4 regions of the Pseudooceanicola sp. DL12 genome follow, and region 3 is predicted to be linked to each of the others. Evidence: riboswitches for the same ligand, from Rfam matches in the RefSeq annotation. Region 3 holds a riboswitch; each other region holds the start of a gene.
The links. Region 3 has a riboswitch for cobalamin ahead of bluB (5,6-dimethylbenzimidazole synthase). Riboswitches for the same ligand answer to the same signal wherever they lie in the genome.

Region 1 (7,604 bases), 370 kb from region 3:
AACCCATGCAGATGCTCCCTTTGCAATCGGCCCCTGTCTAGCCATGCCGCGCCCCAGGATCTGTCTTGAAAAGGACATATACTTTTCTCTAAATGCCATGATGTCAGAGATCATCCCGCCCGCGCCTCCGCGCCCGCCGCTCCGCCGCATCGCCTTCCTGCTGGTCGACGGCTACGCCATGATGTCCACCGCCTCGGCGATGGAACCGCTGCGCGCGGCCAATCTCTTCTCGGCCGAACCGCTCTACGAGGTCACCGTTCTCTCGCTCGGCAAGCCGACCGTCCGCGCCTCCTCGGGCAGCAGCTTCGAGGCACTGCCCTTCTCCCGCGCCGGGGTGACCTTCGACCTGGTCTTCGTGGTGGCCGGGGGCGATCCGGCGCTGATCCAGGATCCCGTGCTCTTTGCCTGGCTGCGCCGCTGCGACCGCGCGGGCGTCGCGCTCGGCGCGATCTCCGGCGGCGCGGTCATCCTCGCCCGCGCCGGCCTGCTCGAGGGCTTCCGCTATACCGTCCACTGGCACCATTTCGACGACATGCCCGCGCTCACCGAAACCGCCATCCTCGAACGGCGCCTCTTCGTGATCGACCGCGCGCGCTATACCTGCGCCGGCGGCACCTCGCCGCTCGACATGATGCACACGATCATCTCGCGCGATCACGGCTCGGTCTTTGCCACCCGCATTTCAGACTGGTTCCTGCAGGCCGAGGTGCGCCCGCCCGAGGCCGAACAGCAATCCGCCGCGCCCGCGCCCTTCGGCCCTCTGCCCGCGCCCGTGCAGGCCGCCATCGACCTGATGGAGAGCCATATCGCCGATCCGCTCTCTCTCGATCAGGTCGCGGCGCTTTCGGGCCTCAGCCCGCGACAACTTCAGCGCCGGGTGCAGGCCGCCACGGGCCTCTCCGTGATGGATCTCTACCGTCAGCTCCGTCTCGACACCGCGCGTGCGCTGCTGGTGGAAACCGCCCTGCCGGTGGGCGAGGTGGCGGCGATGACGGGCTTTGCCACGCCCGCCCATTTCGCCGCGGCCTATCGCCGCCATTTCGGCAGCGCCCCCCGCGAGGGGCGCCACCCGCGCGGGGCCTAGGCCTCGCCCCAGATCTTCTCGGCCGTGCGCACCACCAGCTCCAGCTTGCGGCGCTGGTCGTCCTCGGTCACGTGGTTGCCGTGGTGGGTCGAAGCAAAGCCGCATTGCGGTGCGATGCCCAGCTGGTCCATGTCGACGAATTTCGACGCCTCGTCGAACTTGCGCCACAGGTCATCGTCCTTCTCGAGTTCGGGCGTCTTGGTGGTGATGAACCCGGCCATCACGCGTTTTTTGCCCTTCGGCAGCAGCCGCAGCGGCTCCAGCCCCCCGGCCCGTTCGGTGTCGTACTCCATGAAGTAGACATCCACGTCCGTCCTGTTGAAGATCGCATCGGCCGAGATGTCATACCCGCCCTCTGCCGCGTGACTCGACTGGAAGTTGCCGCGGCACATGTGCATGCCGATCACCATGTCCTCGGGGCGGTCCTTGATCGCCTCGTTCAGCATCCAGGCATAGCTGTCCACCAGCCATTCCGCATCGAGGCCCCGCGTCTCCTTCAGGCGCGTCTGGTGCGCCGGGTCGCCCAGGAAGGCAAAGATGATGTCGTCGATCTGCAGGTACCGGCAGCCGGCGTCATAGAACCCCTGCACCGCCTTCTTCCAGGTCGCGGCCATGGCCTCCAGCAGCGCCTCGCGATCCTTGCGGTAGGGCGCGTGATGGTTCAGCTCGTCCGTGATCCCGATGTGCAGCACCGAGGGCCCGGGGATCGAGATCTTGGGACAGACCTTCGTGGTTTCAGCCAGGAAGCGATAGTGATCCAGCATCGGGTGATCGGCGGGGAAATCCAGCGCCCCGGTGATCGCCGGCGTGTCCTCCGGCGCATTGCCGTTGGCGAATTTCGGATTGTCGCCAGAGGTGAATTCCACCCCCTTCAGCGCACGGAAGAAATCGAAATGCCAGTAGTCGCGGCGCGCCTCGCCGTCGGTCACCACCTTCAGGCCCACGTCCTCCTGCATCTTCACCAGGCCGCGGATCGCGGCATCCTCCACCGCCCGCCGCTCTTCGGCGGGCAGGAATTTCGCCTCGGCCACGGTCTTGGGCCGCAGCAGGCTGCCCACATGGTCGGCACGGAACGGCGGCAGCGCACGGTTGGCCGCCCCGCCCTGGTTCGTGGTTTCTGTATCTTTCATCTCGGTCCTTTCGCCGGGTCCGGCCCGGCACATTCTCTCCCGCGCCGCCGGTGAACCGGCCGCGGGTCATCGTCCTGGAAAATCTGTGATGGTGATCCGCCCGGCCGCGCCGGTCAGGGCACCGCCAGCAAGATGCGGAAAGTCTGCGTCATCTGCTTTCAACCCCGAAGCTATGGGCAGGGAAACGGGCGACACAAGGCACCGGGCGCGCAGCCGCGCTCCTGCACTTCGGCCCCCCGGGCCCTCCGCCCGTGGACATTTCAGCTCTCAGGCAGGTCTCCTGGCTCGCGGCTCGGCGCCCCGGTCCGCCTTCCCGGCCATCTCGGCCAGTGGCATCCCGAATCGGGGCTCGCCGCTTACAGTTGCGGGGGCAGCGCCGGCATCGCACCGGCTTCCCTCTCGGGCAGGCATCCCAGCCTGCCACCTGAAGCTGCCTCATAGGTAGGTCCCGGCGGCCCTTCTGTCCACGGGTCAAGCCCTGCGCAACATTGGAAAAATCGGCATATTGATTATGAATGACAGCGCCCGTCCGGCGCCGGCCGGCTTACCCCTGCCGCTGCAGAAAGCGTTCAAAGACCGCCAGCGTCCTGTCGGAAACATGGTGCTCGATGCCTTCGGCGTCGATCTCGGCGGTCTCCTCGGGCACCCCGATCGCCATCAGCAGGGCCACCACCGTGCGGTGCCGTGTCCGCACCCGACAGGCCAGCTCGGCCCCCTCATCGGTCAGGAAGACGCCGCGATAGGGCCGCGCGGTCGCCAGCCCCTCGCGCTTCAGCCGCGCCACCGCCTTGGTGGCGGTCGGCTGGGCCACGCCCATGCGACAGGCGATATCGGCCACCCGCGCCTCGCCGACCTCCTCGATCAGGTCGCCGATCATCTCGACGTAATCCTCCAGCAGCGCATTGGCCTGCTTCTCCCGCGCCCGGGTGAATCGCGTGGCCTGGGCGCTGTCATGCGGATGCGCCGTGCTGTCGGTGTCCTCTGCCATGGCAGCGCCTTTCCTTGGGCGGTTCGATATGCCGGGAATACCCTATACCCAGCGTATCACATCATCACCAGTACCGCCTGCCCGTTTTTGTCGCATCCCCGCCGGGATATCCGCCCGGCCGCGGCCCCGCATCCGGCTTTCCATGGAAAGCTCTTGCCAAAGGTATAGCAAAGGCTATCTATCCGTCCGTCAGCTATATTGCCAGATACCCGTCATCATGTCCTCGAACCTCACAGACCGCACCCGAAGCCGCATGTCCGCCGTCCTGGCCAATGGCGGGGGCGGCCTGCGCGCACGGCTGCTCTTCGCGGGGCCGGCGGTGATCGCCTCGGTGGCCTACATGGACCCGGGCAACTACGCGACGAACATCCAGGCCGGCGCGGGCTATGGCTATGCGCTGCTCTGGGTGGTGCTGCTGGCCAACCTGATCGCCATGCTGTTCCAGGCCCTCTCGGCGCGGGTCGGCATCGTCACCGGCAAGAACCTGGCCGAGCTCAGCCGCGACAACCTGCCGAAACCGCTGGTCTGGGTGATGTGGGCGGTCTCCGAGGTCGCGGCCATGGCCACCGACCTGGCGGAATTCCTCGGCGGCGCCATCGGCCTGTCGCTGCTCTTCGACCTGCCGCTGATGGTGGGGATGGTGATCACTGCCATCGTCACCTATGCCATCCTGCTCTTCGAACGTCAGGGCTTCCGCCCGATGGAGCTGATCATCGGCGCCCTCGTCGGCGTCATCGGCCTGGCCTACCTGGCCGAGGTGGTGATCGCGCCCATCGCCTGGGGCCCCGCCTTCACCGGGCTGACCCGCCCCGCGCTGCCCGATGCCCAGGCGCTCACCATCGCCGTGGGCATCATCGGCGCCACGGTCATGCCCCATGCCATCTACCTGCACTCCGGCCTGACGCAGAACCGCGCCGCCGTGCGCAACAGCGGCGAGCGCCGCCGCCTGCTCAGCTTCTCCAACACCGAGGTGGTGGTGGCCCTGGCCATCGCCGGCATGGTCAACATGGCCATGGTCATGATGGCCGCCGCCACCTTCCATCCCGACCATTCCGAGATCGCCTCGATCGAGACCGCCTGGCATACGCTCACGCCGCTGCTGGGCGCGGCCGCCGCGGGCATGTTCCTGGCGTCGCTGATCGCCTCGGGCATCTCCAGCTCGGTGGTGGGAACAATGGCGGGTCAGATGATCATGCAGGGCTTCCTGCGCATCCGCATCCCGATCTGGCTGCGCCGCCTGATCACCATGGTCCCGGCCTTCGTGGTGGTGGCCATGGGCGTCGATCCCACCCGCGCGCTGGTGCTCAGCCAGGTGGTGCTCTCCATCGCCCTGCCGGTCCCGATGATCGCGCTGATCACCTTCATCTCGCGCCGCGACCTGATGGGAGAATTCCTGCCCTCCCGGCTCACCCGCATCCTGGCCACGCTCTGCGCGGTCATCGTTCTGGGCCTGAACTTCATCCTGCTGGCGGCGGTCTTCGGCCTGCCGCTGCCCTTCCTCGCGGTGTAAGGCAGGGGGCTCTGCCCCCATCTCCTGCGGAGATTCCCCCGGGATATTTCGAAACAGGGAAACAGGCAAAAGAACCTGTCGTTTCCCTGTGCCAAATATCCCCGCCGGAGGCTTCCGCCCTCTCCGTCAGCGTGGCGGCAGGATCATCTCGCGGCGGTGGCGCATGTGGCGCTGCAGGGCCAGGGTCCCGCCAGCCAAGGCGAGGACGGAGAAGGCGGCAAAGGTGGCGGTGAAGCTGCCGAGGCCGGCAAAGGCCAGCGAGAAGCCGGCCGGGCCCACGGTGACACCGAGGAAGGTATAGGTCAGCACCTCGCCCGTGAGCGTGCCATGGCCGGGGCTGGCCCGGGCGGTTTCCGCCAGCAGAACCCCGTTCCAGCCGAGGCCGGTCAGCCCGCTCAGCACCACGGCACCGAGGCCCAGCAGGGGCAGGCTGCCGATGAAGGCGAAGGCGAGGCAGCTCAGCCCCGTCAGCACCCCGATCAGCCCCAGCACCAGGAAGCCGCTGCGCAGAGCATCTGCCAGGATGCCCGAGAGCAGCCGCCCCACGGCCCCCGCCGCCTGCAGCACCGCCGCGACGCCGGCCGCGCGCAGCGGGTCCCAGCCGAACTGCTCGATCAGCATGGCCACCATGAAGGTCGAGATCGAGAGCTGTACCCCGGAATAGAGAAAGCCCAGCACCGCAAGCGCCCTGAGGTCGGGGTTGCGCCAGACGAGCGCCTGGCCCTTCCAGATGCCGCGGCCGATGGCGGTTTCGGGGCGGCGGTCGGTGTCCCAGCTGCGGATCACGGTGAAATAGAGCGCCGCCAGCCCAAGCGGCAGAACCGCGAAGATCATCAACGTCTGCTGCCAGCCGATCCGGTGCGCCAGCGGCGGGATCACCAGCGCCGCCAGCATGCCGCCCAGCGGCACGCCCGCCTGCTTCACCGAGAAGATCAGGTTGCGCCGCTCCGGCGCCGCCAGCCGCGACAGGATATGCGAGGATGACGGGTTGTTGAGCGCATAGCCCACCCCGATCAGCATCGAGGCCAGCGCCACGCCTGCCGCCACACCCGTCGAGAGGCCGAGGAAGCCGATCCCCGCCGCCAGAAGCGCCAGCTGCCCCACGCGCCCCGCGCCCCAGCGCTTGACCATGGTGCTCGAGAGCATCGAGAGCACGATCCCCGAGGCGTAGATCAGGCTGACCTGATATCCGAGGTCCTGCGGCGCAAGACCGAGCGTTTCGGCAACCAGCGTCGGGATCGTGGTCAGCGCCAGAACCGAGGCAGTGGCCGCAATCTGCGAGGCGGTGGTCAGCGCGAGGGCGGGCCCGAGGCGCGGCTCTCTATGTCCCGCAGGTACGTGCGGAAGTGAGGCTTCTGTCATATTGTCAATCTTTACAGTGATCTACGCGATTTCTCGCGACTTATCGCCGGGCTTGTCACGCGGGGAGCTGGCAGGGAACTGCCCGGCCCTCAGACCCTCACCATTCCTCGGGCGTACTGTCAATTCAGGGCCAGCTTAGAAATTCTCACCCGGGATATGCACAATCTTGAAATTGACGGAAAGGGGCATGCACGGCTCAGATTTGACCTGTTCCACGGGCGAACGGCGGGCCCGGACCCCTCCCCGGCCTTCCCCGCCGCCCTCGCCCCCAGGCGCCGCAGAGCGCCACCGGGACCAAAGCAAAATGCTCGCAACAGGGAAACATGCCATGACCAACCTCACCACCGGCCTGCGCGCCGGGCTGCGCCTCACGGTCGCCTCCGGCCTGCTGGCCGCCGCCCTCGCCCCCGCGGCCCAGGCCGCCGATGTCGCCGCGGCCCAGGCCATCGTCGACGAATACTCGCAGCTGCCCGAGTTCTCGCCCCCCGGTGCGCCCTTCGACGCCACCGCCTGCGTCGAGGGCAAGAAGCTCTTCTCGATCCCGCTCAGCAACTCCAACCCCTTCATCAACGGCATCTCGGAACAGATGGAATCCGCCGCCAAGCAGGTCGGGCTGGAGTTCATGGCCTGGGAAAACCAGGGCCAGCCCACGCAATGGGTGCAGGGCATGGAATACGCCATCACCAACGGCTACGACGCCATCGACCTGATGGGGGGCATCCCGCCCGAGGCGCTGGCGCCGCAGATCGCCGCCGCCAAGGAGGCCGGCATGCGCGTCTATGCCAGCCACTACACCGACGTCACCCTGCCCCGCGCAGAGAGCCTCGATGTCGCCCTGCCGCTGTCCTTCTCCCGCGTGGGGGAAATCCTGGCCGCCTGGGTCGTGACCCAGACCGGCGGCGATGCCAACGTGCTGGTTATCGGCTCGGATGACGTGCCCCCCTCGCAGCCCTACTGGAAGGCCTTCGAGGCCAAGCTGAAGGAACTCGCCCCCGAGGCCACGGCGAAATACCTCAACGTGCCCACCACCGAATGGGCCACCAAGATCCAGAGCCAGACCCAGTCGAACCTGCTGCAGAACCCCGGCATCAACTTCATTGTGCCGATCTACGATTCCATGTCGCAGTTCGTCATCCCGGCCCTCACCATCACCGGCAAGAAGGGGCAGATCCCCATCGCCACCTTCAACGGCACGCCCTTCGTTCTCGACATGGTGCGGAATGGCGACGTGCAGATGAACATCGGCGAGAGCCTCGGCTGGATCGCCCGCTCCGCCATCGACGCCGAGATGCGCGACCTCTGCGGCATGGATGACGTGCCCGACGAGCTCTACGTGCCCTTCTACATCTTCGACGAGAGCAACGTCGCCTCTGCCGGCGACCCGGCCGAGTTCGACAAGGGCTATGGCGATGCCTATGTCCCCGGCTTCGAAGCGCTCTGGGGCCTCAACTGATGAGCCCATCGGCAAATCCTCAGGTAGCGCCGCCCGCGCGGCGCTACCCCGGCGAGGCGCCCGCCCTCTACTGTCGC
Region 2 (7,604 bases), 820 kb from region 3:
TTGATGCCCTTTCGCCAGGCGAGGATCTGGGCCCGGTTGATGTCGCGCGTGGTGGCCTCGGCCGGGAAGAAGAGTGTCAGCGACAGCCCCTGGTCCACATGCTCGGTGGCAGCGGCATAGGTCTCGATCAGGGCCTCGGGGCCGATCTCGTAGGCGTCGCGATAGAACTCCAGGTTCTCGTTCGTCATGAAGGGGGCGGGATAGTAGACGCGGCCCAGCTTGCCCTCCTTGCGGATCTCGATGCGCGAGACGATCGGGTGGATCGAGGAGGTGGAATTGTTGATGTAGCTGATCGAGCCGGTGGGCGGCACCGCCTGTAGATTGCGGTTGTAGAGGCCATGCGCCATGACCGCATCCTTAAGCGCCTGCCAGTCGGCGCGGGTGGGCAGGGCGATACCGTCGAAGAGGGCGGCCACGGTCCCGTTCTCCGGCAGCCAGTCTCGGGTCACGTATTTCTCGAAGAAGCTGCCGTCGGCATAGGCCGAGCGCTCGAAGCCGCGGAAGCTCTGCCCGCGTTCGCGCGCCAGCAGGTTGGAGGCGCGGATGGCGTGATAGGCCACGGCGGCGAAGTAGACTGAGGTGAACGCTACCCCCTCGGCGCTGCCGTAGTGGATGCGCTCGCGGGCGAGGAAACCGTGCAGGTTCATCTGGCCTAGGCCGATGGCGTGGCTCTCGTCGTTGCCGCGGCGCACCGACGGCACGGAATCGATGGCGGACATTTCCGACACCGCCGTGAGCGCACGGATGGCCGCCTCGATCGTGGCGCCGAAATCGGGGCTGTCCATCGTCTTGGCGATGTTGAGAGAGCCGAGATTGCAGGAGATGTCGGTGCCGAGGTGGTCGTAGGAGAGGTCGTCGTGGAAGGTCGAGGCCTCGTTCACCTGCAGGATCTCGGAGCAGAGATTCGACATGGTGATGCGACCGTCGATCGGGTTGGCACGGTTCACCGTGTCCTCGAACATGATGTAGGGATAGCCGCTCTCGAACTGAATCTCGGCCAGGGTCTGGAAGAAGGCCCGGGCGTTGATCTTGGTTTTCCGGATGCGCTTGTCCTCGACCATTTCCGCGTATTTCTCGGTGACCGAGATCTCGGAGAAGGGCCGGCCATGGACCCGCTCAACGTCATGGGGCGAAAAGAGGTACATGTCCTCGTTCCGCTTCGCGAGCTCGAAGGTCACGTCGGGGATGACCACCCCGAGCGAGAGTGTCTTGATCCGGATCTTCTCGTCGGCATTCTCGCGCTTGGTGTCGAGGAAGCGCAGGATGTCAGGGTGGTGGGCATTGAGATAGACCGCCCCGGCCCCCTGCCGCGCGCCCAGCTGATTGGCATAGGAGAAGCTGTCCTCGAGCAGCTTCATCACCGGTATGACACCGGAGGACTGATTCTCGATTCCCTTGATGGGGGCGCCATGCTCGCGGATATTGGTGAGCATGAGGGCCACGCCGCCACCACGCTTGGAAAGTTGCAGGGCCGAGTTGATCGAGCGGCCGATGCTCTCCATGTTGTCCTCGACCCGCAGCAGGAAGCAGGAGATGAGCTCTCCGCGCTGTGCCTTGCCGGCATTGAGGAAGGTGGGGGTGGCGGGCTGGAACCGGCCCGAGAGGATCTCCTCCATGAAGGACATGGCAAGCGCCTCGTCCCCGCGCGCGAGCGTCAGGGCGACCATGACGACGCGGTCCTCGTAGCGCTCCAGGTACCGTTTCCCGTCGCGGGTCTTGAGGGTGTAGGAGGTGTAGTACTTGAAGGCGCCGAGGAAGGTGGGGAAGCGGAACTTTCGCGCGAAGGCGGCGTCCCAGATCCGGTGCAGGAAGGCGGGGGCGTAGGCCGTGAGCACTTCCTTCTCGTAGTAGCCCTCGTCCACCAGATAGCCGAGCTTTTCCTCGAGCGAGTGGAAGAAGACGGTGTTCTGGTTGACGTGTTGCAGGAAATATTGCCGCGCGGCCATCCGGTCGGCGTCGAAGCGGATCTTTCCCTGGTCGTCGTAGAGGTTCAGCATCGCGTTCAGCGCGTGATAGTCGAGCGCATCGTTCAGGCGGTCATCAAGCATTCCGTCCCCCGGGTGAGTTTGTCGAGCCCGGCGCGGACGCGGGCGATGTCGGTTTCGGTGCCGGCCAGCTCGAAGCGGTAGAGCAGGGGCACGTTGCATTTCCGGGCGATGACCCGGCCGGCGAGGGCGAAGGTGGTGCCGAAGTTGCGGTTGCCGGCGCCGATCACACCGCGCAGGCCGGTGCGGCGGGCAGGATCGTTGAGCAGGCGGATCACCTGTTTCGGTACCGCACCACGCCCCTCGCCATCGGCGTAGGTGGGGCAGATCAGCACGTAGTCACGCGGCAGATCGGGCAGCGGGTCCGCGGGTGACAGCGGGATCCGCTGTGCCGCACGCCCCAGACGGGCGACGAACCGCGCGGTATTCCCGCTGGCCGAGGAGTAATAGAGGAGGCCGGTCACCGGATCAGCCCAGCCGGGCGATCATGTCGGGGCGGAAGCCGGCCCAGTGGGTCTCTCCGGCCATGACGACGGGGGCCTGGCGATAGCCGAGGGCGGTGACGCGGGCCAGGGCCTCGGGATCGGCGGTGAGGTCGATCGTGTGAAAGGCGAGGCCGCGGGCGGTGAGCGCGCGGGTGGTCGCGGTGCATTGCACGCAGTCGGGCTTGGAGTAGACGGTGATGGTCATGTGCATCCTCATGCGGTCTGCGGGAGAGGACGCGACGGGAACCGGCCGGCAGGGAGCCCTGCTTGCTGCACACGCGCCCCCGAACCCTCCGTTCGTGGTCATCAGTCAGCTTGCGGCAGGTCTCCTGACTTCGCGGGTCAATGCTTGGCTGGCCTTCCCGGGGCATGTCCCAGTGGCACGATCAGCCGCGCTCGCCGCTTACAGTTGCGGGGGCAGTGCCGGAATTTCACCGGCTTCCCATCTTAGCGCCAGAGCGAGTCTGGCGAACCGAAAGCTCCGCCATATGGTGTCAGGAGGCGGGGTGATGTCAACATGTAGATTTCTGGGGGGAGGGGCGCGCAAATGCTGGCCGGGCAAAGCCCAGACGCAAGCGCCCTCCGGTGCCCGCGGGCCCCGTGAGATAACCACCGATTTCCGAAGGGGGAAATGGTGGGCGACCCTGGAATCGAACCAGGCATGGGTCTCCCCGGCGGAGTTACAGTCCGCTGCCGCACCTTGCAGCTCGTCGCCCTGATCGCCGGGCCGTGTGGGCCGTGGCGGATCGTGAGGGGGTGATTACCGGCGGCGCCCGGGGGCGTCAACCAGAAAATTTGCCCTTCTTGCTTGCGACGAAAGAAGGTGCGGCGTAGGAGGCCGGAACGTGCGAAAAACACCGGAAATTGCGGTGCGGTATCGCGTCGGTATAACGTCGGTATCACGTCGGTACTGCAGTGCAGCATTTGGGCGCCGGTCGCGCAGCCCCGGGAGAGCGGAATGAAAAAGCCGAAATGGGTCGTCGAGAAGGAACAGGCGAAACGGGCCAGCGCCGCCGAGACGGTCTGGCTGTTCGGCCTGCATGCGGTGCGCGATGCACTGCAGAATCCCGCGCGCGAGAAACTGCGCCTGGTGGTGACGAAGAACGCGCTCGACAAGCTGGCCGATGCCGTGGCCGAGGCGGGCATCGAGCCCGAGATGAGCGATCCGCGCAAGTTCGCCGCCCCCATCGATCCGCAGTCGGTGCACCAGGGCGCCGCGCTGGAGGTCAAGCCGCTCGACTGGGGCTCCATCGCCGACCGCTGCCTGGGCGATGGCACGCGGCCGCCGCGGGTGGTTCTGCTCGACCGGGTGACCGACCCGCATAACGTGGGGGCGATTCTGCGCTCGGCCGAGGTTTTCGGGGCCTGCGCGGTGATCGCGCCGCGCCACCATTCGGCGCCCGAGACCGGCGCGCTGGCCAAGACGGCAAGCGGCGCGTTGGAGCGCCAGCCCTATCTGCGGGTGCGCAACCTGGCGGATGCCATCACCGAGCTGCAGCGCATGGGTTACATGGTGCTGGGCCTGGCCGGCGAAGCCGAGCAGAACATCGAGAGCACCCTGACGGACGAGCTGCGCGAGCGGCCCGTGGCGCTGGTGCTGGGGGCCGAGGGGCCGGGGTTGCGGGAGAAGACCCGAGAGACCTGTGACGCGCTGGTGCGGATCGAGTTTGCCGGTGCCTTCGGCTCGCTGAACGTGTCGAACGCGGCGGCGGTCGCGCTCTACGCCGTGCGCTCCTACGGGGCCTGAGGGCGGGGCGAGCGAACCGAGAGAGGGCGACGAGGGAAGGGCGGGTGCAACCCTGATGGCCTGCGTTCGCCTTAGGGTTTCGTTCACAAAGTTATTACACCCTCTTCATATCCCGTACGGACATTCTAAGTACGGTACAGAAGCACCGGCACGGAACGCCGATGTTTCCTTTCACTGTCCCTCGTTCCGCACTGGCGCCCAGGAAAACCCTGGGCGCTTTTTTCTTTTCCGCGGCGCCTCCGGCGCTAGGATCGGAGGGGCATGCCGTGGAGGGATTGGAATGACTTACGATGATGCGGATCTGACGCGGATCCTGCGCGACAGCAAGGTGATCGCGGTCTGGGGCATGACCCCGGATCCGGCGCGGCCGGACAATTTCGTGGCGGCCTTCCTGCAGGCGCGCGGCAAGCGGGTGATTCCCGTGAACCCGCGGTTCGCGGGGCAGGAGATCCTGGGCGAGAAGGTCTTTGGCACGCTGCAGGAGGTCGGTGATGCCCTGGGGGAGACGGTCGACATGGTCGACATCTTTCGCCGCTCCGAACAGGTGCCTCCGGTGGTGGATGACGCGCTGGAAGGGTTGCCGGGGCTGAAGGTGATCTGGATGCAGGTGGGTATCGTCAACGAGGCCGCTGCTGCCAAGGCCGAAACCGCGGGCGTCGAGGTGATCATGGACCGCTGCCCCAAGGTCGAGATGCCACGGCTGGGCCTCTGAGAGCAGGAGGGGGCTCTGCCCCCCAGTTTTTTAGTAGAAGAGGGGGCTCTGCCCCCCCGTTTTTTAGTAGAAGAGGGGGCTCTGCCCCCTCGGGCCTGCGGCCCTCACCCCCGGACGTATTTTGGGAAAGATGAAGGGACTACCGCCGCGCACGCAGGCCGGGCGCGGCGCTCGGTTTCATCTTTCCTCAAATACGGAAATGTCGGGCGGTTTCAGCCCTTTGGCCGGGCAGCCTTTTCGGCGATGCCAGAGGTGCCTTCGCGGCGTTCCAGCTCGGCCAGCACATCCGTCAGCGGCACGTCGCGGGCCGCCAGCATGACGAGGAAATGGTAGAGCACGTCGGCGCCTTCGGAGGCAAGACGCGCGCGGTCGCCCTTCACGGCCTCGATGATTGCCTCGACGGCCTCTTCTCCGAATTTCTCGGCACATTTCTCGGGGCCCTTCGACAGCAGCTTGGCGGTCCAGCTGCTCTCGGGGTCCGCGGTCTTGCGCGCCTCGATGGTGGCGGCGAGCTGGGTGAGAATATCGCTCATGTCAGCCTCATGGGGATGCCCGCGTCTGCCATGTATTCCTTGGCCTCGCGGATGGTGTAATCGCCGAAGTGGAAGATCGAGGCGGCCAGCACGGCGGAGGCGCCGCCCTCCTTCACCCCGTCGACGAGGTGCTGCAGGGTGCCGACCCCGCCGGAGGCGATCACCGGCACCTCGACCGCGTCGGAGATGGCGCGGGTGAGGGGCAGGTTGAAGCCGGCGCGGGTGCCGTCGCGGTCCATCGAGGTGAGCAGGATTTCCCCGCAGCCCTTTTCGGCGACGAGTTTGGCGAATTCGACCGCGTCGATGCCCGTTGGCTTGCGCCCGCCGTGAGTGAAGATCTCCCATTTGCCGGGGGAGACGGTCTTGGCGTCGATGGCGCAGACGATGCACTGGCTGCCGAACTGGTCGGCGGCACGGGCGATCACGTCGGGATCGGCCACGGCGGCGGAGTTGAAGGAAACCTTGTCGGCGCCGGCGAGCAGCAGGTTGCGCACGTCCTGCACGGTGCGGACGCCGCCGCCCACGGTGAGCGGGATGTAGCATTGCTCGGCCGTGCGGGTGACCACGTCGAACATGGTGCCGCGGTTTTCATGGGTGGCGTGGATGTCGAGGAAGCAGAGCTCGTCTGCACCGGCGAGATCATAGGCGCGGGCGGCATCGACGGGATCGCCGGCATCGCGCAGGTCGACGAAGTTCACGCCCTTGACCACGCGGCCGTCGGCCACGTCGAGACAGGGGATGATGCGGGTTTTCAGCATGGGCCGGCCCTCTGATTGTGCAGCGTCGTCTTAGGCAGGCGGCGGCCGGGATGCAATGGGGCCGATGGCGCCCGTGGCGCGGGATCAGGCGGTCTTGCGGCTGCGCACCACCGCTTCGCAGATCGCGGCGACGATCACCAGGATCGGACCGGCGGCCAGGTAGGCGGTGATCGAGAGCAGGATGGCCGGGGTCATGAAGGAGATGAACTGGCTCATCGCGTCGCCGCCCATGCAGTTGTGGTAGCCGTTGACCAGGTCGCCGACGCAGAGGTTGCGGGCGATGACCGAGAGCGCGGCAGCCAGGGCGAAGAAGAGACCACCGATGCGCAGGATCCAGAACGCCCAGCGGCTGCGCGCGCGGAAGGACAGCAGGTAGGCGATCAGCGGCACGATGACCAGCAGGGCGGAGGCAACTTCGACGGGCATGTCAGGTGTCCTTGGTAACGGCGGTATCTGCGGGCGGTTTCGGCAGGGCAAGCAGGATCAGGCGGGTGAGGCCCCAGAGCATGGCAAAGCCCGCGGAGATCGGCCAGAGGAAGAGCGGCCCCCAGGCGGCGATGAAGCCGACATTGTAGGCGAATTGCGACAGGTCGCGGCCGAGGATGCCGCAGGGATGGGCAGAGCCCTCGTCGATACGGCAGCCGTGGCGGGTGAGCGCCAGGGTGGTGCCCATGGCGATCAGCCAGATCGCCACCGGTGCCAGTACGCCGATCAGGCCGACGCGGTCGACCCAGCGGCGCTGGCGTTTCGGGGAGGCGGGCGGAGGTGCCATGGACGCTGCGGATCAGGCCCTGAGGGTGGCGAGGGCCTCGCGCAGGTCGATCGCGCCGTCATAGAGCGCGCGACCGGAGATGGCGCCATCGAGCGGGGCGCCGCAGGCCTTCAGAGCCTTGAGATCCTCGATCGAGGAGACGCCGCCGGAGGCGATGACGGGGATCGAGACGGCATTGGCGAGCTCGGCCGTGGCCTCGATGTTGGGGCCCTGCATGGCCCCGTCGCGATTGATGTCGGTGTAGATGATCGCGGCCACGCCGGCATCCTCGAAGGAGCGGGCGAGGTCGATCACGCGGACTTCGGTTTCCTCGGCCCAGCCCTTGGTGGCGACGAAGCCGTTGCGGGCGTCGATGCCCACGGCGATCTGGCCGGGGAAGGCGCGTGCGGCCTGCTTGACGAGGGCGGGATTTTCAACGGCGACGGTGCCGAGGATCACCCGGGCCAGGCCCTTGGAGAGCCAGCGCTCGATGGTGGCCATGTCGCGGATGCCGCCGCCCAGCTGGGCCGGCACCTTTGTGCGTTCCAGGATGGCCTCGACCGGGGCGGCATTGACCGGCTCGCCGGCGAAGGCGCCGTTGAGATCCACGAGGTGGAGCCACTCGCAGCCGGC
Region 3 (7,604 bases):
GCGCACGCGGCTGCTGTTCCTGATCACCCTGCCCTTCTGGGTCAACAGCCTGATCCGCACCTATTGCTGGGTGCTGCTCCTGCGTGACCAGGGGCTGATCAACCAGGCCCTGATGGGCATGGGGATCACCGATCATCCGCTGGGCCTGATGTACAACAACGGCGCCATCCTGACCGGCCTCGTCTATAACTTCCTGCCTTTCATGGTGCTGCCGATCTATGCCGCGCTGGAGCGGGTGGACCCCCGGGTGATCGAGGCGAGCGAGGATCTCTATGCCTATCGCCCGCAGATCTATCGCCGGATCATCCTGCCGCTGGCCATGCCGGGAATCCGGGGCGGCACGCTGATGGTCCTGGCGCCCGCGATCGGCTTCTACCTGGTCCCAGACCTGCTCGGCGGCGGGCAGCACCTGATGGTGGGCAACCTGATCCAGCAGCAGTTCACCTCGGCTCGCAACTGGCCCATGGGCGCCGCACTCTCGACGCTGATCACCGCAGGCGTGCTGGCGGTGATGCTGGCCGGCGTGATCCGCCCGAAGAAGAAGGGAGCAAAGGCATGAGCGCCCGCCGCGATCCCACCCTGAGCGCCTATGCCGGGCTGATGATCCTCTTCCTCTATGCGCCGCTGCTGGTGCTGGTGGTCTACAGTTTCAACGGCGGCAACCTGGTGACCGTCTGGGACGGCTTCAGCGTGAAGTGGTTCGTCACCGTGGCGCAGAACGACGACATCCGCGCCGCCGCCGAGAACAGCCTGTTCGTGGCCAGCATTGCCACGGTGATCGCCACCACGGTGGCCGTGCTGGCGGCGCTCGGCCTTGAACGGATGGGGCGCCGCGGCGGCACCGCGGCCGGTGGCCTGATCTCGCTGCCGCTGCTGGTGCCCGAAATCGTCACCGCGGTCACGACGCTGGCCTTCTTTTCCAGCGTGAACCTGCGGCTGGGGCTGATGAACCTGGTAATCGCGCACACGGTCTTCTGCATTCCCTTCGCGATGATGCCGATCCGGGCGCGGCTGCGCGGCCTGGGCGACACCTGGGAGAACGCGGCGCGCGACCTCTATGCCCCGCCGCTAAAGATATTTGCCCGCGTCACCCTTCCGATGCTGGCCCCGGCGGTGATCAGCGGCGCGATCCTGTCTTTCGTCGTCTCGCTGGATGACTTCGTGCTGTCGCAGATGATCGGCGATGCCGGCACCACCACCCTGCCCGTCTATGTCTACGGCATGATCCGCCGGGGCATCACGCCCGAGGTCAATGCCGTCTCTACCATTCTGCTGGTCCTGTCGCTGCTGCTTGCAGGGCTGGGCCAGTGGCTGAACCGCCCCCGCAAAGAAGGCGCGGACGAATGAACAAGGCCAAGACCCAATTTCAACAGGAGATCCTCCCCAAGATGAAACGCCCGCTTACCCAACTCGCGCTTGCCGCGACCCTTATGACCTCGGCCCTGGCGCTGGGCAGTGCCGCGCAGGCCGACGAGGACAAGGAACTGACGATCTACAACTGGGCCGGCTATATCGCGCCCGAGCTGGTCGACAAGTTCGAGGCCGAGACCGGCATCGACGTGACGCTGGACACCTATGACAGCAACGAAACGCTGCTGGCCAAGCTGACCGCCGGCAGCGAAGGCTATGACATCGCCGTGGCCTCGGCCGACTTCCTGCCGATCATGATCGAGGAAAAGCTGATCCAGCCCATCGGCGCCACCGAGATGCCGAACTATGCCAACCTGGGCGATGACTGGAAGAACACCGACTGGGACCCGGGCAACAAGTATTCCGTGGTCTGGAACTGGGGCACCACCAGCGCCATGGTCGATACCGCGAAATACGATGGCCCGCTCGACAGCCTCTCGGTGATCTTCAACCCGCCGGCGGAGCTGCAGGGCGAGATCGGCATGTCCGGCTCGACCAGCGAAGTGGTGAACCTGGCCTGGGTCTACCTCGGCAAGGATCAGTGCAGCGACGATCCGGAGAGCCTTAAGGAACTGTCGGACCTGCTGATGGCGCAGAAGCCCTCCGTGAAGGTCTATGACGCCTCGGGCGTGGCCGAGCGGCTGGGCGCGGGCGAGCTGGCGGCCTCGCAGGCCTGGAGCGGCGCGGCCTATCAGGCGCGTCAGGAACGCCCCTCGCTGGAATACGTCTATCCGAAAGAAGGCGTCTATGGCTGGGCCGACAACGTGGTGATCCCCGCCACCGCGGCGCACCCCGAGAATGCCAAGGCCTTCATCAACTTCCTGATGGATCCCGAGAACGCGGCGATCCTCTCGGCCTATACCGGCAGCCCGAACGGCATGCCCGGCAGCCTCGACCATCTCGATCAGGCGATTGCCACGGCACCCGAGTTCACCCCGCCGGAGGGCACGGTGATCCACTTCGGCAAGCTCTGCTCCGAAGAGGCCACCCGCGCCTATGACCGGATCTGGTCGCGCGTGCGCGGCTGAGCGCCTGACAGGCATGTTTCGGAAGGGGCCCCTTGGGGCCCCTTTTTCGTTGCCGCACAGGGCCTTGGCGGCCCCCTGGCGCCGGGGAACGGCAGCCTGAGTCAGCAGAGAAGGGAAAAAAGTGAACGCGGGCTGGAAACCTGACATGAAAACGGCATAGTTCGATGTCATGTGGACCGCGCCCTTGCGCCCATCGCGCCGCCGCCCGGCTTGACTTGGCCGCAGTGATGGGCGAGGCACCGCCGGCTGGCGCCCCCGTTGCGGGCGCGCAGCCCCTTTCATACCCGCGTTCGTGCCGCACCGGTCTGCCGGTCCGAGGGGCGCCCTTCATACGACTGACGAGATACGAACATGCATAGTGAGCCCTTGTCCGCCGGTGGCGCGGAGCCCCCCATCGACCCGGAAACGGCGGCCCGCAACCGCCTCGTGATCGCGCTGCTGCTGGTCTCGGCCTTCACGGTGATCCTGAACGAGACGATCATGTCGGTGGCCCTGCCCCGGCTGATGCACGACCTGGGCGTGACCGCCAACGCGGCGCAATGGCTGACCACGGCCTTCCTGCTGACCATGGCGGTGGTGATCCCGATCACCGGGTTCCTGCTTCAGGTGCTGACGACCCGGACCGTCTTCCTGATGGCGATGGGGCTGTTCAGCACCGGCACGCTGATCTGTGCGCTGTCGCCGAGCCTGGGCCCGCTGATCGCGGGGCGGGTGGTGCAGGCCTGCGGCACGGCAATCATGATGCCGCTGCTGATGACCACGACGATGAACCTGGTGCCGCCGGCAAGCCGCGGCAAGACCATGGGCAACATCTCGATCGTGATCTCGGTGGCGCCGGCCATCGGGCCGACGATCTCGGGCATCATCCTGAACCTGCTCGACTGGCGCTGGATGTTCTGGCTGGTGCTGCCCATCGGCCTCGGCGCAATGGCGCTGGGCTATGCCAAGCTGCAGAACGTCACCACCCCGCGCAAGGTGCCGCTCGACGTGCTGTCGGTGCCGCTGTCGGCGGTGGGTTTCGGCGGGCTGGTCTATGGGCTGTCGACCATCGGCGAGGGCCATGGCGAGGGCGGCGCGATGCCGGTCTGGGTGCCGCTGCTGGTGGGCGCCGTTGTGCTGGTGATCTTCGTGCTGCGGCAGATCCGGCTTGCGCCGCAGGGGCGGGCGCTGCTCGACCTGCGTACCTTCCGGGTAAAGGTGTTCAGCGTCTCCGTCATCATGATGGGCTTCTGCATGATGTCGCTCTTCGGGATGATCATCCTGCTGCCGATCTACATGCAGAACGTCCTCGGCATGGAGCCGCTGACCGCGGGCCTCGTTCTGCTGCCGGGCGGGCTGCTGATGGGGCTGATGGCGCCCTTCGTGGGCCGCTGGTTCGACAAGGTGGGCGCGCGCAAGCTGGTGATCCCGGGTTCGATCTTCGTCTGTGCGGGGCTGTGGCTGATGTCGATGCTGGGCGTCAGCTCGGGCATGTGGCAGGTGCTGGGCTGTCACGTGATCCTGAGCATCGGCCTGGCGCTGCTGTTCACGCCGCTCTTCACCTCCTCGCTCGGCTCGCTGCCCAAGGAGCTCTATTCCTACGGCTCCGCCGTGATCGGCACGGTGCAGCAGGTGGCAGGCGCGGCGGGCATCGCGCTCTTCGTCTCGATCATGTCGATCCGCATCGGCACCGAGATGGCTACAGGCGCAGACCTGGTGAATGCCACCGCCGCCGGCGTGCAGGCGGGCTTCATGACCGGGGGGGCCATCGCGCTCTTCATGATCGCGGCCTCCTTCTTCGTGCGTCGCCCGCCGGACATGCAGAACGCCGGGTGACACCGCAAGAGACCACGGCCCCGCCCAACCGGCGGGGCCTTCTTTTTTTCGCGAGAGGGGCCCTCAGCCGGCCCAGCCCTCCTCCATGATCAGGCTGTCGAGGTCGAGCCGCTGGCGCCAGCCTTTCGCGGCCAGCTCGGGCTCGGACCAGAGCTCGGAGACATGGCCGAGGCAGAGATAGGCCACGATTTCCACGTGTTCCGGCACCCCCAGCAGGCCGCGCAGGTCCTCCGGACGGAAGATCGAGACCCAGCCGACGCCGATCCCCTCGGCCCGGGCGGCAAGCCAGAGGTTCTGCACCGCGCAGACGGTGGAATAGAGATCCATGTCGCGGTTGTGGGTGCGACCCAGCACGACCCGGCCGCCACGGGTGCGGTCGCAGGTGACGGCGATGTTGAGCGGCGCGCGGGTGATCCCCTCGAGCTTGAGCGCGCGGTAGGTCGCGGCGCGCTCGCCCTCGAACATCGCCGCGGCCTCCTCGTTGGCGGCGGCAAAGGCCGCCTGCACGGCGCGCCGCCGGGCGGCATCGCGGATCAGGATGAAGTTCCAGGGCTGCATGAAGCCCACCGAGGGCGCTGCATGGGCGGCCTGCAGCACCCGGCGCAGCACGGCCGGGTCGATGGGATCATCGGTGAACTCGTTGCGCACGTCGCGGCGCGCGCCGATGATGTCGTAGAGCGCCTGCCGCTCGGGATCGGAGAACTGCCGCGCCGGTGTCGGCCCTTGCCGAGCGGGATCGCGGCCTTCGGTTTCGGCATCGGAAAAGGGCGCGCCCGCGGGCGCGAGAGAGGAAAGGGGCATGCATGGCCTCCGCATCGGACAATGATGCGCGGGGTCCAGCCGCGCAACGGATGTCATCAGGCCGGTCTTCTGGCTTGGGATCACCCCGTCGGGACGTCTTCCCGGGCCATGGCCCAGTGACATCTGTCCGTCCGGTCCCCCTTACAGCGGCGGGCCCGCGCCGGATTTGCACCGGCTTCCCGATTCTCCACCGGATCGCCCCGGCGGCACCTGACCGGGCCAGAGTGCCGGTTGCGGCGGGCCGGATCAAGCGGCGATCGCGAACCGGGCCGCAGGGCCGGCCGCCGCGTCGGCAATTGACTCGGCCCCCGGCCCTGCGGCACAAGGGCCGCGCTTTGGTTCCGGAGCCTCTCCGGATGAAAAGGGAACGCGGTACGGCCATTTCCGGCCCATGCCGCGGCTGCCCCCGCAACTGTAAGCGGCGAGCGACGGCCGATGCGCCACTGGCCCCGAGAGGGCCGGGAAGGCAGGCCCGAGCCCCGACCCGCGAGCCAGGAGACCTGCCAGGGCGATCACCCATTTCCGGCGCGGGGCGTGCCCGGGAAGCGGAGCCTCCGCAGCGGTGACATTCACCCCCTGCGGAAAGCGCCCCCAGCCTTTCCCGCATTCCCTGATCCCGGGCCCCATGGCCCGACCGACCGGACAGCTCCGGAAAGGCACGACATGACACGCAAAACTTCGCTCCTGGCCAGCGCTTCGGCCACGGCCCTTGGCCTGTCGATGATCACCGCTCCTGCCCTGCGGGCCGAAGAGAGCGAGATCATCACCCTCGACCCGATCATCATCTCGGCCGGTCTGACGCCGCTCGCGGCCAGCGCCTATGGCCGCGCGGTGAGCGTGGTGACGGCAGAGGAGATCGAGGAGCGCGGCATCACCACGGTTCAGGAGGCCCTGCGCGCCCTGCCCGGCGTTTCCGTCAGCTCGGCCGGCGCCGCCAATACCCAGGTGCGCATCCGCGGCGGCGAGGCCAGCCACACGCTGATCCTGATCGACGGGGTGCAGGCCGAGGGCGGGTCGGGCGAATACGTGCTGACCGGGCTGAACACCGCCGACATCGAGCGCATCGAGGTGCTGCGCGGGCCGCAATCGGCCTTCTACGGCTCGAACGCCTCGACCGGGGTGATCAACATCATCACCCGCGAGGCGAAACCCGGCCTGCACTACGGCGGCGCGGTGGAGATCGGCGACGGCACCAGCGCCAGCGCCAACGTCAGCCAGCGGACCGAGAACGGCGGGCTGGCCCTGACGCTCTTTGACAGCAACGACCACGGCTATGACGTCTCTGGCAGCGGAGGCGAAAAGGATGCGATCCGCCGCAAGGGCTTTACCCTCAAGGGCGACTGGCAGGCCACGGCGGACCTTTCGTTCGGGGCCACGCTGCGCCGGGTCGAGAGCCACTACGACTGGGACAGCGAGAGCTATTCCGCGACCGATGCGGCGAGCTACGTGGTGGACGACACCGCGCCCCATACCGATCAGACCGAGACCACCGGCGCGCTCTGGGCGGATTACGAGATGCTCGACGGACGGGTGACGCAGCACCTGGAATACCAGGGCAGCGTGATCGAGAGCACGCCCTACAACAGCGACCGCACCCGCGGCGAGACCGACCGGCTGAAGTACCGCATGGGCATCTCGCTCGACGGCCAGCCGCTGGAATACGCCGCGCAGTCGCTGACCGTGATGGTGGAGGGCCGCGAGGATACCTCCTCGACCGCCGAGGGCGAGACCCGGCGCACCACCTCCTATGCCGCGGAATACCGGGGCGAGCTGATGGAGGGGCTGGAGCTGCAGGCCGGGGTGCGGCACGACGTGAACAATGCCTTTGCCGATGACACCAGCTGGAACATCGGCGCGAGCTACCAGCTCTCGGGCGGGCTGCGGCTGCATGCCTCGGGCGGCAAGGCGGTGGTGAACCCCTCGTTCTACGAGCTCTATGCGAATGACAGCTGGACCGTGGGCAACCCCGACCTGAGCCCCGAGATCAACCGCGGCTGGGACCTCGGGATCGAGGCGCAGATCCCGGCGCTGAACGGCGTGGTCGACCTGACCTATTTCAACGAGACGCTGAGCGACGAGATCACCTATGTCAGCGGCGCCGCCGGCGATGGCCGGGCGATGTACGAGAACGTCGAGGGCGACAGCCCGCGCCAGGGCCTCGAGCTCTCGGGCACGGTTAAGCCGCTGGACGGGCTGACGGTGAAGCTGGCCTATACCTACACCGATGCCGAGGGCCCCGACGGCGCCGTCGAGGTGCGCCGTCCCGAGCACGAATTCGGTCTCGACGTGGCACAGGAGATCCTTGGCGGGCGCGCCACGCTCAGCACCAGCATCCGCCACGTGGCCGGCAATTACGACGCCCAGTACTGGGGCGCCTACGAGACGGTGAAACTGCCCGATTACACGGTGGTGAACGTGGCGGCGCAATACCGGCTGAGCGAGGTGGTGACGCTGAACGCGCGCGTGGTGAACCTCTTTGACGAGGATTACTACGACGTCTGGGGCTATGCCGCGCGCGGCCGCACCGCCTATGTGGGGCTGGCCGCCCAG
Region 4 (7,604 bases), 160 kb from region 3:
CTCGCCCTGACGCTCACGCTCTCCCCGCTGGCCGCCACAGCCCAGACCTGCGGCGGCAATTTCAACAGCTTCGTGCAGGGGCTGAAGCAGGAGGCGATCAGCCGCGGCCACGCGCCGGCCACGGTCGACAGTTTCTTCGCCACCGTGCGCCAGGACCCCAAGGTGATCGCCGCCGACCGCAAGCAGGGGGTGTTCCAGCTCAACTTCACCGATTTCGCCCGCCGCCTGATCTCGCAGAACCGCATCCAGGCCGGCGCCTCCAATGCCAGGAAATACGCCGCCGTCTTCGACACGATGGAACGGCAATACGGCGTGCCCCGCGGCATCCTGCTGGCCTTCTGGGCCTTCGAGACGGATTACGGCGGCTACCAGGGCGATTTCAACACGCTGAACGCGCTGGTGACCCTGGCCCATGACTGCCGCCGCCCCTCGCTCTTCCGGCCCCAGGTCTTCTCGGCGCTGGAACTCTACGAACACGGCGATTTCTCTCCCACCGGCACCACCGGCGCCTGGGCCGGCGAGATCGGCATGGTGCAGATGCTGCCCGGCGACATCATCGAAAACGGCGTCGACGGCGATGGCGACGGCCACGTCCGGCTGAAGACCTCGGCGCCCGACGCCCTGCTCTCGGGGGCACGGATGCTGCGCTCGCTCGGCTGGGCCCCGAACCAGCCCTGGCTGCAGGAGATCACGGTGCCCGCCAATCTCGACTGGTCGAAAACCGGGCTCACCACCACGATGACACCCACCCAGTGGCAACAGCTCGGCGTGCGCCCGCGCTCCGGCCAGTGGCAGAGCAGCAACCTGCCCGCCTCGATCATCCTGCCCCAGGGGCGGAACGGCCCGGCCTTCCTCGCCTACCCGAACTTCTCGACGCTCTTCGAATGGAACCAGAGCTTCACCTACGTGCTGACGGCCGCCTATTTCGCCACCCGTCTCTCCGGCGCCCCGGTCTTCGATCCGGGCAACCCCGATCCCGGCCTCTCGGGGCCGCAGATCAAGCAGCTGCAGCAAAAGCTGCAGGCCATGGGCTATGACGTCGGCGGGGTCGACGGGATCCTCGGCGAGAAGAGCCGCGAGGCGGTGCAGAGCGTCCAGGAGCAGCTCGGCCTGCCGGCGGATGCCTGGCCCACCCAACAGCTCCTGAACCGGCTCTGATCAGGCGGAGGGGCGCTGCCCCTCCCGGACCTGCGGCCCTCCCACCCCGGGATATTTCGGGCCAGATGACAGGGGAGCCGCGGCGCTCCTTCATCTGGCCGGAAATATCCCCGCCGGAGGCTCCGGCGACAGCCGGATCACCCTCCGTGTTAACCTTTCGCTCCGGCGCTTTCGCACCGACGCGATACCGACAAGATACCGACGTAATACCGACGTTGGAATCCGGCGATTTCAGAGGGTTAACACATATTCCATTTTCGGCATGCCGACGTGGATCAGGCCACCATCGCCTCGGCCTTTTTCAGGTCGACCGAGACAAGCTGGCTGACCCCCTGTTCCTGCATCGTCACGCCGAAGAGACGGTCCATCCGGGCCATGGTCACGGCGTGGTGGGTGATGATCAGGAAGCGGGTTTCGGTGCGCCGGCACATCTCGTCCAGCAGGTCGCAGAAGCGCGTGACATTGGCGTCATCGAGCGGCGCATCGACCTCGTCCAGCACGCAGATCGGCGCCGGGTTCGCCAGAAAGACCGCGAAAATCAAGGCCATGGCAGTGAGTGTCTGTTCGCCGCCCGAGAGCAGCGAGAGGGTCGAGAGCTTCTTGCCCGGCGGCTGGCACATGATCTCGAGGCCCGCATCGAGGGGGTCTTCGCTCTCCACCAGCACCAGGTTGGCCTCGCCGCCGTTGAACAGGTGCCTGAACAGCAGGGCAAAGTTGCTGTTGACCTGTTCGAAAGCCGTCAGCAGGCGTTCGCGCCCCTCGCGGTTCAGCCCGGCGATGCCGTTGCGCAGCGCCCGGATCGCCTCTTCCAGGTCGGCCTTCTCGGTCACCAGGGTGCCATGCTCCTCGCGGATCTCCCTGGCGTCCTCCTCCGCCCTCAGGTTCACCGCCCCGAGGCTGTCCCGCTGCCGTTTCAGGCGGTTCACGTCAGCCTCGATCTCGTCCGAGGGGGGCATTTTCTCGGGGTCTGTGTCCAGTGTTTCGAGCAGTTTTTTCGGCGTGGTTTCAAGTGCTTCTGCGATACGCTCGGCCGCGGCAGAGACAGCCTCGGCGGCGGCATCGGCACGGGCCTCGGCGCGGGCGCGGGCCTCGCGGGCCTCGGATGCGGTGCGCTCGCTGTCGCGCTCGCTGGCCACCGCCTCGCGCAGCCTGCTCTCCGCCTCGGCCAGGATGTCGGCCGCCGTGGCACGCCGCGCCTCGGCCTCCTCGATCGCCTCGGCCAGTTCCTCGCGCTTTGCGGCGAGCTCCTCCGGCACCGCCATGGCATCCTCGAGCGCCTCCTCGCTCTCGGCGCGGCGCTCGTCCAGCTCGGCGATGCGACGGTCCGCACTCTCCAATCGGTGCTTCCAACCGCTTGTTTCCTTGGTAATTTCCTGGCTGCGACGAATACGGTTGTCGCCTTCGCGACGCAGCTCGTCATGTGCCGCACGACGCGACATCATGGCCATCCGCGCCGCCTCCACCGCCATGCGGATCTGTTCGATCCCGGCACGGGCATCGTCAAGATCCTCCAGGTTCTCCACCGCAGCCTCGGCTTCCTTCACCTGCTTGCGGTTGGCCAGCGACTCTTCCTCGTGCCGCGTCACCGCAAGGCCCAGCGATTCCAGCTTGCTGGCCGAGAGGTTGCGCTCGGCCTCGGCCCGCGACATGCGGCGCGCGGCTTCGGTCAGCATGCGATCCGCCTCGCTCCGTGCGGCCCGCGCTGCCTTGTCCGCGGCGGTCTGCGCGGCCAGCAGATCGACCAGAGCGGCATGCGCCGACCGGGCCTCCTCGGCCCGCGCCGCGGCCTCGTCCAGTTCAGCCTGCAATTCCTTGAGGCGGTTCAGCTGCTGCAGTCGCAGGGCCGCCGCAGAGGGCGCATCCTCGGCCCAGGCGCGATAGCCATCCCACCGCCAGAGATCGCCCTCGACTGTCACAAGCCGTTGCCCCGGCTTCAGTTTTTCCTGCAGCCCAGCCCCCTCGCCCGCGGACACGAGGCCGATCTGAGAGATCCGGCGCCCCAGCACCCCGGGCACCGTGACGTGATCCGAGAGCGGCGTCACACCGGCGGGCAATGCCTGTTCGGCCCCATAACCCGGCAGTTCGACCCAGCCCGAGGGCCCGTCACCGGCCACCACCGGCGCCCGCAGATCATCGGCGAGCGCCGCGCCCAGAGCCTTTTCGAACCCCGGATCCACCTTCAGGTCATCCAGGAGCTGACCACCCTCGGTGGAGTCACGCTGCACCAGTTTCGTCAGCGCGTTGACCTCAGCCCGCAGGGCGCTGACCTCGCCCTCGGCCTCGGACCGGGCCGCGCGTGCATCAGCCTCTTCGCCCTGTGTCTCGGCGCGCGCCGTTTCGGCCTCCGCCAGGGCCTCTTCCGCAGCTTCCACCGATCCGCGGGCCATTTCCTCGGCCTCCACGGCGGCTTCGAAATCTTCCTCCGCCCGCTCCGTCGCCTCGCGCGCTGCACGGACGGCCTCGCGGGCCTTCTCGGCTTCGCCTTCGCTCCGCGACAGGGTCTTGCGACTGTCATCCAGGAAGCGATGGGCCGACTGGTGACGCGCCGCCAGCCGCGCAACGTCTTCCGTCAGTTGAGAAAGATCCGATTCGCGATCACTCAGCACCGAGGCCGCCTCGGTGGCCAGCTCTGCCGCCTCCGTCAGCCTATCGGCATGTCCCTCATGGGCCTTGGCGATCTCGCGTGCCTCCCATTCCAGGCGCTCGATGGTCTCCTCGGCATCCCGGTTCAACCCGGCCTCACGCTCGCGGTCACGCACCAGCTGCTCGATCCGACCCTGCAGGGTCAGGATCGCCTGCTTCGCGCGTTCCTGTTCATCTGCCATGGCATCGCGCTGCACGACCAGACGCTGCAAAACCGCCGCGGCAATCGCCTCTTCCTCGCGTTTCGGCGGCAGTTCCTCTTCCAGCCTGGCCCTCAGCGCCTCGGCGTCCCGTGCCGTGCGCTCGGCCTGCGAGGCCGCCGTCGATCGTTCGCGCAACTGCGCCAGCGCGGCATTCCGTGCCTCGTCCGCCTCGCGCCAGCGCCGATAGAGCAAGAGCCCCTCGGCCTGCCGAAGCTCCGTGCCGATCGCGCGGTACCGGGCGGCCTGCCGCGCCTGACGGTCCAGCGTGGCCAGCTGCTGGGCCAGCTGCTCGACCACGTCATCGACCCGGGTCAGGTTCTGCTCGGCACCCTTCAGCTTCAGCTCGGCCTCGTGGCGCCTCTGGTAAAGTCCCGAAATACCTGCAGCTTCTTCCAGGATCCGGCGTCGATTCTTGGGCTTGGCGTTGATCAGCTCGCTGATCTGCCCCTGCCGGACCAAGGCCGGAGAATGCGCCCCGGTCGAGGCATCGGCAAAGAGCATCTGAACGTCGCGGGCCCGCACGTCCTTGGCATTTGCCTTGTAGGCACTGCCGACGTCGCGGGTGATGCGGCGCACGATCTCGATCTGGTCCTCGTCGTTGAATCCTGCGGGCGCCACGCGATCGCTGTTGTCGATATGCAGGCTGACCTCGGCGAAATTCCGGGCCGGGCGCGACGACGCCCCGGCAAAGATCACGTCCTCCATGCCGCCGCCGCGCATGGCCGTCGGGCGGTTTTCGCCCATGACCCAGCGCAGCGCTTCCAGCAGGTTCGACTTGCCACAGCCGTTCGGCCCGACAACGCCGGTCAGCCCGGCATTGATGATCAGGTCCGTCGGGTCGACGAAACTCTTGAAGCCGGTCAGTCTGAGCCTGGAAAAATGCACGTTTCGCTCGCCTTCGCGTGATTCAGCCTGTCGGGACAGAGTGAGGAGCGAAGAGCTGCGAGTCAACGAAGTCTCAACTGCATCTGGGGCAAGACCGAAAGTTATCCCCAAGATATTGCGCAAACCCGCGTCTTTTCGCCGGTCTGGAAATGCCATGCCGCCGCCCTTCTTGCCGAAAACGGCTTGACGCCGCCCCCGCGGCAACGGCAGTGATAGAGGATGCAAGGTTCCCCCGCATGGGCGCAAAGCGCCCGGGGGTGAAACGGGAATGCGGACCGGGTGACCCAATCAGGGGCCCGTCAGCCGCAGCCGCCCCCGCGACTGTGACGCGGCAAGCAGGTGCTTCGATGCCACTGGGATCCCCGGGAAGGCCGCACCTGCGCCAGAGCCGCCAGCCAGGAGACCGGCCCTGCATCGAGAAACCCATGCATGCCGTCGGGGTTGACGGCTACGGAGTACAGAACATGCATATCGAACCCGGGCTCGTGAGCCCCGCCAAGATGCTTTTCGCCTATGCCACCGCGGCAGGCGCAGGCGCCTATACCGTCAAGCTGGCCCTGGATGCCGCCCGTGAAAAGGGACTTGCCTCCCTGGCCGCGCGCACCGCGATGTCCACGGCTGCCGTCTTCAGCTTCTTCCAGATCCTGCCGCACCAGCCCGTTGGCGTATCCGAAGTGCACCTGATCCTCGGCTCGACCCTCTTCCTGCTCTTCGGCGCCGCGCCGGCTGCCTTCGGCCTCGCACTCGGCCTGCTGATCCAGGGGCTCTTCTTCGCTCCCTTCGACCTGCCGCAATACGCCGCGAACGTGACCACGCTCTTGGTGCCGCTCTTCGCGCTTCAGGCCGTGGCCAACCGCATGATCAAGCCCGACACCCCCTATGTCGACATCCGGTACCGCGATGCGCTGGCCCTCTCGGTCACCTATCAGGGTGGCGTCGTCGCATGGGTGGCCTTCTGGGCACTCTACGGCCAGGGCTTCGGCGCTGCAAACGTGGCTTCTGTTGCCACCTTCGGTGCCGCCTACATGGCCGTCGTCCTGATCGAGCCGCTGATCGACCTCGCCGTACTTGCCGGCGCCAAGTCGCTGAACGGGCTGTCGAAATCCGGCCTGACCACGCCGCGGCTCTTCAACGGCGCATAAGCTCCGCCTGATCCGAACCTGCGCGCGCCGGGGGCCAGCCCTCCGGCGCCGCTTTGCATTTTCGTACACGTTTCCCGGAGCTTCCCATGCCCGCTAAGATCCCCGCGACCGTCATCACCGGCTTCCTCGGCGCCGGCAAGACAACCCTGATCCGCCACATGCTGTCCAACGCCGAGGGCAAGCGCATCGCGTTGATCATCAACGAATTCGGCGACCTTGGCGTGGATGGTGACATCCTGCGCGGCTGCGGCGACGCGGCCTGCAAGGAAGAGGACATCGTGGAGCTTTCGAACGGCTGCATCTGCTGCACCGTGGCCGAAGACTTCGTGCCGACGATGGAGGCGTTGCTGGCCCGCCCGGACAAGCCCGATCACATCGTCATCGAGACCTCCGGGCTTGCCCTGCCCCAGCCCCTTATCCGCGCGTTCAACTGGCCGGGCATCTCGACCAAGGTCACCGTGGACGGTGTCGTTACCGTGGTGGACGGCAAGGCCGTGACCGAGGGCCGGTTTGCAGCCGACGAGGCCGCCGTGGCCCGCGCGCGAGCCGCAGATGACAGCATCGACCACGAAACGCCGCTCGCCGAACTCTTCGAGGATCAGCTGGCCTGTGCCGACATGATCGTGGTGAACAAGTCTGACCTGCTTTCCTCGGCCGAACTCGCCTCCACCATGGACGCGCTGAAATCCGGCGCACGCCCCTCCGTGCAACTGGTCTCCTCCTCCATGGGCGCCCTGCCCGTCGATGTGCTGCTCGGCATGGGGATCGGCGCCGAGGGTGACATGGAAGGCCGCCACGAGGTGCACCATCATCACCACCACGATCACGACGACGATCACGATGAGGACGACGATCACGACCATCATCACCACGACCACGATGATTTCGAGAGCTTCGTCGTGACCCTGCCCGAGATCACCGATCCAAAGGCCTTCTCGGCAAAGGTCACCGAGGTGATCCGCGCCCATGACATCCTGCGTCTCAAGGGGTTTGCAGCGGTCACCGGCAAGCCCATGCGCCTGACGATCCAGGCTGTGGGCCCCCGCATCGACAGCTACTTCGATCAGCCCTTCGGCAGCGGTACCCGTGAAACCCGCCTTGTCGTCATCGGCCAGGCCGGTCTTGATCGTGCCGCCATCGAAAAGGCACTCGCCGCATGATCATCGTCGAGAGCACGACACCGACCGCGCCCGACGCGGTCAGGCTCCTCGACGCGTCACAGGCGTTGATGCGTGCGCTCTACAAGCCAGAGGAAAACAATTTCCTCAGCCATGACGAACTGGCCCGTGACGACATCCGCTTCTTCACGGCGCGCATCGGCCGCGATGTGCTGGGCTGTGGCGCGCTTCAGGTCAAGGACGGCTACGGCGAAGTAAAGAGCTTCTTCACCGACGAAGTCGCCCGCGGCCGCGGCATCGGCGCCGCCCTCCTCCGCCGGATCGAGGACCAGGCCATCGAGGAAGGTCTCTCCGAGCTCAAGCTCGAAACTGGCGATGCCCTGGCTGCCGCCTGCCGGCTCTACGAACGCCACGGCTTCAGCCGCTGTGGCGTCTTCGGCAACTACGAGGACAAC

Region 1: it holds a riboswitch for cobalamin, as region 3 does, so the genes downstream of both, AC0WR5_RS18620 (5-methyltetrahydropteroyltriglutamate--homocysteine S-methyltransferase) here and bluB (5,6-dimethylbenzimidazole synthase) in region 3, are expected to answer to the same signal.
Region 2: it holds a riboswitch for cobalamin, as region 3 does, so the genes downstream of both, nrdH (glutaredoxin-like protein NrdH) here and bluB (5,6-dimethylbenzimidazole synthase) in region 3, are expected to answer to the same signal.
Region 4: it holds a riboswitch for cobalamin, as region 3 does, so the genes downstream of both, AC0WR5_RS17630 (energy-coupling factor ABC transporter permease) here and bluB (5,6-dimethylbenzimidazole synthase) in region 3, are expected to answer to the same signal.

Annotation. Positions count from the first base shown of each region.
Region 1 covers NZ_CM149884.1:3,968,530-3,976,133, forward strand. The annotation lists gene AC0WR5_RS18610 (sarcosine oxidase subunit beta family protein) at 1-7, opposite strand, end outside; gene AC0WR5_RS18615 (GlxA family transcriptional regulator) at 101-1,084, shown strand; gene AC0WR5_RS18620 (5-methyltetrahydropteroyltriglutamate--homocysteine S-methyltransferase) at 1,081-2,214, opposite strand; cobalamin riboswitch at 2,468-2,656, opposite strand; gene mntR (manganese-binding transcriptional regulator MntR) at 2,759-3,202, opposite strand; gene AC0WR5_RS18630 (Nramp family divalent metal transporter) at 3,420-4,712, shown strand; gene AC0WR5_RS18635 (MFS transporter) at 4,839-6,074, opposite strand; gene AC0WR5_RS18640 (sugar ABC transporter substrate-binding protein) at 6,403-7,527, shown strand; gene AC0WR5_RS18645 (sugar ABC transporter ATP-binding protein) at 7,527-7,604, shown strand, end outside.
Region 2 covers NZ_CM149884.1:2,782,485-2,790,088, reverse strand. The annotation lists gene nrdE (class 1b ribonucleoside-diphosphate reductase subunit alpha) at 1-2,048, opposite strand, end outside; gene nrdI (class Ib ribonucleoside-diphosphate reductase assembly flavoprotein NrdI) at 2,030-2,449, opposite strand; gene nrdH (glutaredoxin-like protein NrdH) at 2,454-2,675, opposite strand; cobalamin riboswitch at 2,773-2,962, opposite strand; tRNA gene AC0WR5_RS13015 (tRNA-Tyr) at 3,103-3,186, opposite strand; gene rlmB (23S rRNA (guanosine(2251)-2'-O)-methyltransferase RlmB) at 3,429-4,217, shown strand; gene AC0WR5_RS13005 (CoA-binding protein) at 4,498-4,929, shown strand; gene AC0WR5_RS13000 (phosphoribosyl-ATP diphosphatase) at 5,142-5,462, opposite strand; gene hisF (imidazole glycerol phosphate synthase subunit HisF) at 5,459-6,220, opposite strand; gene AC0WR5_RS12990 (hypothetical protein) at 6,305-6,646, opposite strand; gene AC0WR5_RS12985 (hypothetical protein) at 6,648-6,992, opposite strand; gene hisA (1-(5-phosphoribosyl)-5-[(5-phosphoribosylamino)methylideneamino]imidazole-4-carboxamide isomerase) at 7,005-7,604, opposite strand, start outside.
Region 3 covers NZ_CM149884.1:3,602,599-3,610,202, forward strand. The annotation lists gene AC0WR5_RS16785 (ABC transporter permease) at 1-559, shown strand, start outside; gene AC0WR5_RS16790 (ABC transporter permease) at 556-1,347, shown strand; gene AC0WR5_RS16795 (extracellular solute-binding protein) at 1,389-2,438, shown strand; gene AC0WR5_RS16800 (MDR family MFS transporter) at 2,790-4,253, shown strand; gene bluB (5,6-dimethylbenzimidazole synthase) at 4,317-5,054, opposite strand; cobalamin riboswitch at 5,097-5,283, opposite strand; cobalamin riboswitch at 5,374-5,576, shown strand; gene AC0WR5_RS16810 (TonB-dependent receptor plug domain-containing protein) at 5,718-7,604, shown strand, end outside; gene AC0WR5_RS16815 (ABC transporter substrate-binding protein) at 7,604-7,604, shown strand, end outside.
Region 4 covers NZ_CM149884.1:3,760,267-3,767,870, forward strand. The annotation lists gene AC0WR5_RS17620 (lytic murein transglycosylase) at 1-1,158, shown strand, start outside; gene AC0WR5_RS17625 (chromosome segregation SMC family protein) at 1,434-4,889, opposite strand; cobalamin riboswitch at 5,097-5,315, shown strand; gene AC0WR5_RS17630 (energy-coupling factor ABC transporter permease) at 5,354-6,031, shown strand; gene cobW (cobalamin biosynthesis protein CobW) at 6,118-7,191, shown strand; gene AC0WR5_RS17640 (GNAT family N-acetyltransferase) at 7,188-7,604, shown strand, end outside.